DNA from 2 places in the Nonomuraea purpurea genome. Region 2 is predicted to be linked to the other one. Evidence: predicted binding sites of a transcription regulator. Region 2 holds the regulator's gene; the other holds the start of a gene.
What was found. Region 2 encodes HrcA, which represses chaperone genes, less so after heat shock. Its sites were predicted from a motif close to TTGGCACTCTCNNNNNGAGAGTGCCAA; they were not measured.

Region 1: groL (chaperonin GroEL) is a predicted target of HrcA. The motif match lies at 1,553-1,579, and genes of this name have one in related genera.

What each region holds. Positions count from the first base shown of each region.
Region 1 covers NZ_JBHSBI010000026.1:29,716-33,122, reverse strand. The annotation lists gene groL (chaperonin GroEL) at 1-1,444, opposite strand, end outside; gene ACFOY2_RS38505 (cold-shock protein) at 1,817-2,017, opposite strand; gene ACFOY2_RS38500 (MoaD/ThiS family protein) at 2,259-2,534, opposite strand; gene thrC (threonine synthase) at 2,559-3,407, opposite strand, start outside.
Region 2 covers NZ_JBHSBI010000001.1:110,787-114,193, forward strand. The annotation lists gene ACFOY2_RS00495 (DUF3097 domain-containing protein) at 1-583, opposite strand, end outside; gene ACFOY2_RS00500 (hypothetical protein) at 601-1,434, opposite strand; gene hrcA (heat-inducible transcriptional repressor HrcA) at 1,592-2,605, shown strand; gene dnaJ (molecular chaperone DnaJ) at 2,617-3,407, shown strand, end outside.

The DNA.
Region 1 (3,407 bases), on a different contig from region 2:
CGGTGGCCGCGTTGAGGCCCTCACCCGGGGTGAGGTTGCGCACCCGCTCGACCACGACGCCGCCCTCAAGGCCGGCGTTGACCGCGATCTGCTTGAGCGGCTCCTCCAGCGCCTTGCGCACGATCGCCGCGCCGGTCGCCTCGTCGCCGCCGAGCTCCAGCTTGTCGAACGCCTTGGCGCCCGCCTGCAGCAGCGCCACGCCACCGCCGGGCACGATGCCCTCCTCGACGGCCGCCTTCGCGTTGCGAACGGCGTCCTCGATGCGGTGCTTGCGCTCCTTCAGCTCGACCTCGGTCGCCGCGCCCGCCTTGATGACGGCCACGCCGCCGGCGAGCTTGGCCAGCCGCTCCTGCAGCTTCTCACGGTCGTAGTCGGAGTCGGTGCGCTCGATCTCGGCACGGATCTCGCCGACCCGCCCGGCGATCTGCTCGGCGTCACCGGCGCCGTCCACGATCGTGGTCTCGTCCTTGGTCACCACGACCTTGCGGGCCCGGCCCAGCAGGTCGAGGGTGGCGTTCTCCAGCTTGAGGCCGACCTCCTCGGAGATCACCTGCCCGCCGGCCAGGATCGCGATGTCCTGCAGCATCGCCTTGCGGCGGTCGCCGAAGCCCGGGGCCTTGACGGCCACGGAGCGGAACAGGCCGCGGATCTTGTTGACGACCAGGGTGGCCAGGGCCTCGCCCTCGACGTCCTCGGCGATGATCAGCAGCGGCTTGCCCGACTGGACGACCTTGTCGAGCAGCGGCAGCAGGTCCTTGTTGGCCGAGACCTTGCCGTTGACGATCAGGATGTACGGGTCTTCGAGCACGGCCTCCATGCGGTCGGAGTCGGTCACGAAGTACATCGACGTCATGCCCTTGTCGAAGCGCATGCCCTCGGTGAGCTCGAGCTCGAGGCCGAAGGTGTTGCTCTCCTCGACGGTGATGACGCCTTCCTTGCCGACCTTGTCCATCGCCTCGGCGATGAGCGAGCCGATCTCGGGGTCGGCCGCGGAGATGGAGGCGGTGGAGGCGATCTGCTCCTTGGTCTCCACGTCCTTGGCCAGCTTGGAGAGCTCCTCGCTGACGCGCTCGACGGCGGCCTCGATGCCCTTCTTCAGAGCCATCGGGTTGGCGCCGGCGGCCACGTTGCGCAGACCCTCACGCACCAGCGCCTGGGCGAGCACGGTGGCCGTGGTGGTGCCGTCGCCCGCGACGTCGTCAGTCTTCTTGGCGACTTCCTTGACCAGCTCGGCGCCGATCTTCTCCCACGGGTCCTCGAGCTCGATCTCCTTGGCGATGGACACACCGTCGTTGGTGATCGTGGGAGCGCCCCACTTCTTCTCCAGAACGACGTTGCGGCCCTTGGGGCCCAAGGTCACCTTGACGGCGTCGGCGAGCTGGTTCATACCGCGCTCGAGACCGCGCCGGGCGTCCTCGTCAAACGCGATCATCTTGGCTGCCATAAGGCTAGACCTCCCAGATGCAGGGTGGCTGTCCTGGACCGAGCCGACGCCCGCGACGGCATGGGCCTGCATCTCCGTTCGGCAGGCCCCATCGTCTCGATCCGAGTGTTGGCACTCTGCCGTACAGAGTGCCAACGACTGTTTAGCACTCTACCCTGCCGAGTGCAAGCGACAGCCTGCGGCCCTGGGTGTCCTGGCCCAGGTCAGTACGGCGAACCGCCCCTAATGGGGGTAAACCTCGCAACCTACGGCGGACCACTGGACGCGGCCCACCGCACGACTCGCCGTACCCGGATCGACGAAATGGGAGGTGGCAGGCTCGCACGGACTGCGCTGCCGTGCGATCCGGCCCGGTGCATACCAGCGGTGTTTTCAGACCGCGCGGACGGCCTCCGCCTGCGGCCCCTTCTGGCCCTGCGTGATCTCGAACTCGACGCGCTGCCCCTGTTCGAGAGATCGATACCCGTCCATCAGGATCGCTGAGTAATGGACGAATACATCCTTACCACCGTCTACCGCGATGAAGCCGTAGCCCTTGTCCGCGTTGAACCACTTGACGGTGCCCTGCGCCACTTCCGACTCCTCTTACTGGGCTCACAGATCTCGCCCATTCCTCCGCGAGACCTGTAATCGCATGACTTAACAGAAAATCAGCCAGACGATCGCCCTCGACCATACCTGTGGCACGGGGTTTGGCAACAGAGTCAATCCACAAACTACGTATTTCTACGATCTGAAGGCGGTTCAGGGTTGAAATGGCCTGGAAATGGAGAAGGCGCCCACTAGGGGCGCCTTCTCACGTGTGGTGGTGCACTCAGCCTCCGGCGACCGCCGGGATGATTGAGATCTGAGCGCCCTCAGGGGCGGGAGTGTCGAGTCCTTCGACGAAACGGACGTCCTCTTCCCCAACATAAACGTTGACGAAACGTCGAATCTTGCCCGATTCATCAAGTATTCTCGCGCCGATCCCCGGGTAGTCGGAGTCGAGCTTGGCGAGCACGTCACGAAGAGTCGCGCCCTCGCCACTCACTTCGGCGTTGCCGCCGGTGTACGTACGCAGAATGGTGGGAATCCGCACAGATACGGCCATGGTTTAAGTCGCCTTTCCTGGTTGTCAGACAGTCGCGCGGTACGCGTCGAGAGAGGGCCGGATCACGGCGGTGGGCTTGGCGTCGGCGAGCACGTCGAGCGTCTTGAGCCCGTCGCCGGTGTTGAGCACCACGGTCTCGGCCTCCGGGTCGAGCGCTCCCGTCTCGACGAGCTTCTTGAGCACGCCCACGGTCACCCCGCCGGCGGTCTCGGCGAAGATGCCCTCGGTCGAGGCCAGCAGCTTGATCGCGGCCACGATCTCAGGGTCGGTGACGTCCTCGACGCCCCCTCCCGTGCGCCGGGCGATGTCGAGCACGTACGGGCCGTCGGCCGGGTTGCCGATGGCCAGCGACTTGGCGATGGTGTCGGGCTTGACCGGCTGGACGACGTCGTGTCCCGCCTTGTACGCGGTGGAGACCGGCGAGCAGCCGGCCGCCTGCGCCCCGAAGATCTTGTAGGGGGTGTCCTCGACCAGCCCCAGCGCCACCAGCTCCTTGAAGCCCTTGTCGATCTTCGTGAGCTGCGAGCCGGAGGCGATGGGGATGATGATCTGCTCGGGCAGCCGCCAGCCGAGCTGCTCGGCGATCTCGTACGCGAGCGTCTTGGACCCCTCGGCGTAGTAGGGCCGCAGGTTGACGTTGACGAAGCCCCACTTGTCGCCGAGCGGGTCGCCGATCAGTTCCGAGCAGAACCTGTTGACCTCGTCGTAGGTGCCGTCGATGCCGATCAGCCGGCCGCCGAACACCCGGGCCATGGCGATCTTGGCGTGTTCGAGGTTCGCGGGGATGAACACGCACGCCTCGAGCCCCGCCCGCGCCGCCGCGGCCGTGACCGCGCCCGCGAGATTGCCGGTGGAGGAGCAGGAAAGGGTGTG
Region 2 (3,407 bases):
TGTCGATGAACGGATGGCCCACCACCAGGACGTCCGGCGAGGTGATCTCGGCGGCGATCCGGCTCTCCTTGGAGCCGGGGACGAGATGGTCGACCAGCACGCCCAGCCGCCGTCCCGGCTCAGGGCCGAACTCCGCCACGATGGCGGGCAGATCGTCCACACCTTCCAGATATTCGACCACGACCCCCTCGACCCGCAGGTCGTGGCCCCAGATCTTCTCCACGAGGGCGGCGTCGTGCACACCCTCCACGTAGATCCGGCTCTCCCTGGCCACCCGCGCCCGCAGGCCCTCCACGGCGATCGAGCCCGACGCGCTGAGCCGGGGCCCCGCCGGGGCGGCGACCGGGCGCACCAAGGTCACGGGCCTGCCCTCCAGCAGGAACGCGGCGGGCGCGAGCGGGAACAACCGGCGCTTGCCGAACCGGTCTTCGAGCGTGACGGCCTCCTTGTCACAGGCCACCACCGCGCCGCAGAAGCCGCTGTCGGCGTCCTCCACGACGAGGTCCAGCTCGGCGGGCACTTTCGGGATCTTTCCCTTGCCCGGCCGCCGCCAATTCCCCGCCAGTACATCGCCCTCGTACACACGGGGACCGTAGCAAATCACCCCGTGACCGCAAGGCGCTTGCGGGCGCCGCTCCGGCGTACCAGGACGACGACGGTACCGGCGATCCCGATGAGCACCCCGATTCCGGCGATCACCATCAGCGACACCACCCCGCCGGCGACACCGCCCGCGGCCGAGGACAACTCGCGGCCGACGCCGTAGACCGCGGTGGGGCCCTCCTGGTTGGTGCAGGTGAGCTGGTAATCACCTTTGGCAGGCGCGTTGATCACGAGGATCTGCTCCCAGACCGAGCTGCCCGCCGTGACCGTCTGCGAGCCCGAGGTCTTGGCCAGCCTGGCCCCGCCGGACACCTCGCACTGGTAGTTGACGGCCTGGTCGCTGGCGACGTAGACGGCGGGCTTGTTCGCCGGGTCGATCGGCACCGTCACGGTCTGTCCAGACGCGAACGTCTTGGTCGGGACCAGGTCGGACACGCTGCCGGCCACGCCGGTGACGAACACGACCACGCCGGCGACGCCGCACACCACGGCGATGCCCCAGGCCAGCGCGACCCACCACAGACTGGGCCTGACCGCCTTGGCGTCGATCCGTGGCGGGTACGAGGGTTGCTGGCCATACTGGCCGTACTGGGGCGGCGGCCCGTACGGGCTCTGGCCCTGCTCGGGCGGCGGCCCGTAGCCGGCGGGCGGCCCATAGGGCGACGGCGCAGGCCCCCAGCCAGGCTGGGAACCCGGTTGCGGGCCGTGCTGCGGCTGGGAACCGGGTTGCCGGCCGTACTGGGGAGGCGGAGGAGGAGGCTGGGGCTGACCGTGGTGAGGGCCCTGCCCGGGCGGCGGATCATACGGCCGGGGCTGTGAATCGTCGGTCATGTGCGCAAGTGTGAACCCTGTCGCTTGTAAGTCGCTAGCAGCAGGATGACAGTCAGTGTTATCGCACCTTGTAGGCGAGAGCCGTACACTTGGCACTCGGGAACACAGAGTGCTAGACGTCGCGTTCCCCGAAAGGGCAGAGGCAGGAGGTGAGCACGTGCTCGACGATCGGAAACTGGCAGTGCTCCGCGCCATTGTCGAAGACTACGTGTCCACCAACGAACCGGTGGGCTCCAAGGCGCTGGCCGAGCGCCACAACCTGAGGGTCTCCCCCGCGACGGTCAGGAACGACATGGCCGCGCTGGAGGAGGAGGGCTACATCACGCAGCCGCACACCAGCGCCGGCCGCGTGCCGACCGACAAGGGCTATCGGCTGTTCGTCGACCGGCTCTCGCAGGTCAAACCCCTCTCGGGCGCCGAGCGCAGGGCGATCGAGACCTTCCTGGCCGGCGCGGTCGACCTCGACGACGTGGTCACCCGCACCGTCCGGCTGCTCGCGCAGCTGACCAGGCAGGTGGCGGTCGTGCAATACCCGACCCTCACACGCTCGACGGTCAGGCACGTCGAGCTCGTGCCGCTCAACGACCGCAGGGTCATGCTCGTGCTCATCACCAACACCGGCCGCGTCGAGCAGCGCGTGATCGAGCTGCCCGAGGCGGTCGACGACACCCGCATCGCGCACCTGCGCGCGGTGCTCAACGCCTGCCTCGACGGCTGCGGCCTGAGCAGCGTGCCCGAGCAGGTCGCCGACCTGCCCGAGCGGCTGCCCATCGAAGACCGGCCCGTCGTGGCCACGATCCTGTCGGTGCTGCTCGAGACGCTGGTCGAACGGCACGACGAGAAGATCGTGTTCGCCGGCGCCGCCAACCTCGCGGGCGCCGACTTCTCCGTCGGCCTGCGCGACGTGCTCGAGGCCCTGGAGGAGCAGGTCGTGCTCATGCGGCTGCTCGGCGAGACTTCCACAGACACCCCGTCCGCGCTCACCGTGCGCATCGGCTCGGAAAATCCCTACCTGCGCGGCACGTCCGTCGTCGCCACCGGATACGGTTCCGGCGATAATCAACTGGCCCGGCTCGGCGTGCTGGGCCCCACGAGGATGGACTACCCCGTGACGATGGGAGCGGTACGAGCGGTGGCACGCTACGTCAGCCAGATCCTGGCTGCATCATAAGAGGTCGATAAGTGGCAAACAGCGACTACTACGCCACCCTCGGGGTGCGCCGTGACGCCAGTCAGGACGAGATCAAAAAGGCATACCGCCGACTCGCCCGTGAGCTGCACCCAGACGTGAACCCCGATCCTGAGACCCAAGAGCGGTTCAAGGAGATCACGCAGGCTTACGAGGTGCTGTCCGACCCGAACAAGCGCCAGATGTACGACCTGGGCGGCGACCCCTTCGCCGGCGCGGGTGCGGGCGCGGGAGCCGGCGGATTCGGCGCGGGCTTCCCGTTCAGCGACATCATGGACGCCTTCTTCGGCACCGCCGGCGGCGCCACAAGAGGGCCCCGCTCACGGGCACGCCGAGGCCGCAACGCCACCATCCGGGTCGAACTCGACCTGCGCGAGACGGCGTTCGGCACCACACGCGAACTGGTCGTCGACACCGCCGTGCTCTGCGAGGTCTGCCACGGGGCAGGCGCCGCCGCCGGCACCCACCCCGACACCTGCGACATGTGCAGCGGCCGCGGCGAGATCTCCCAGGTCACCCGGTCGTTCCTGGGCCAGGTCATGACCTCGCGGCCGTGCCCGCAGTGCGGCGGATTCGGCACGATCATCCGCAACCCGTGCCAGGAATGCTCCGGCGACGGACGCGTACGCACCCGCCGCACGATCAAGGTCCGCATCCCCGCGGGCGTCGAGGACGGCACCCACATCCAGCTCGCCGGCGAAGGCGAAGTCGGCCCCGGCGGCGGCCCGCCCGGAGACCTCTTCCTCGAGATCGTCGAACGAGCCCACGAGATCTTCGAACGGCG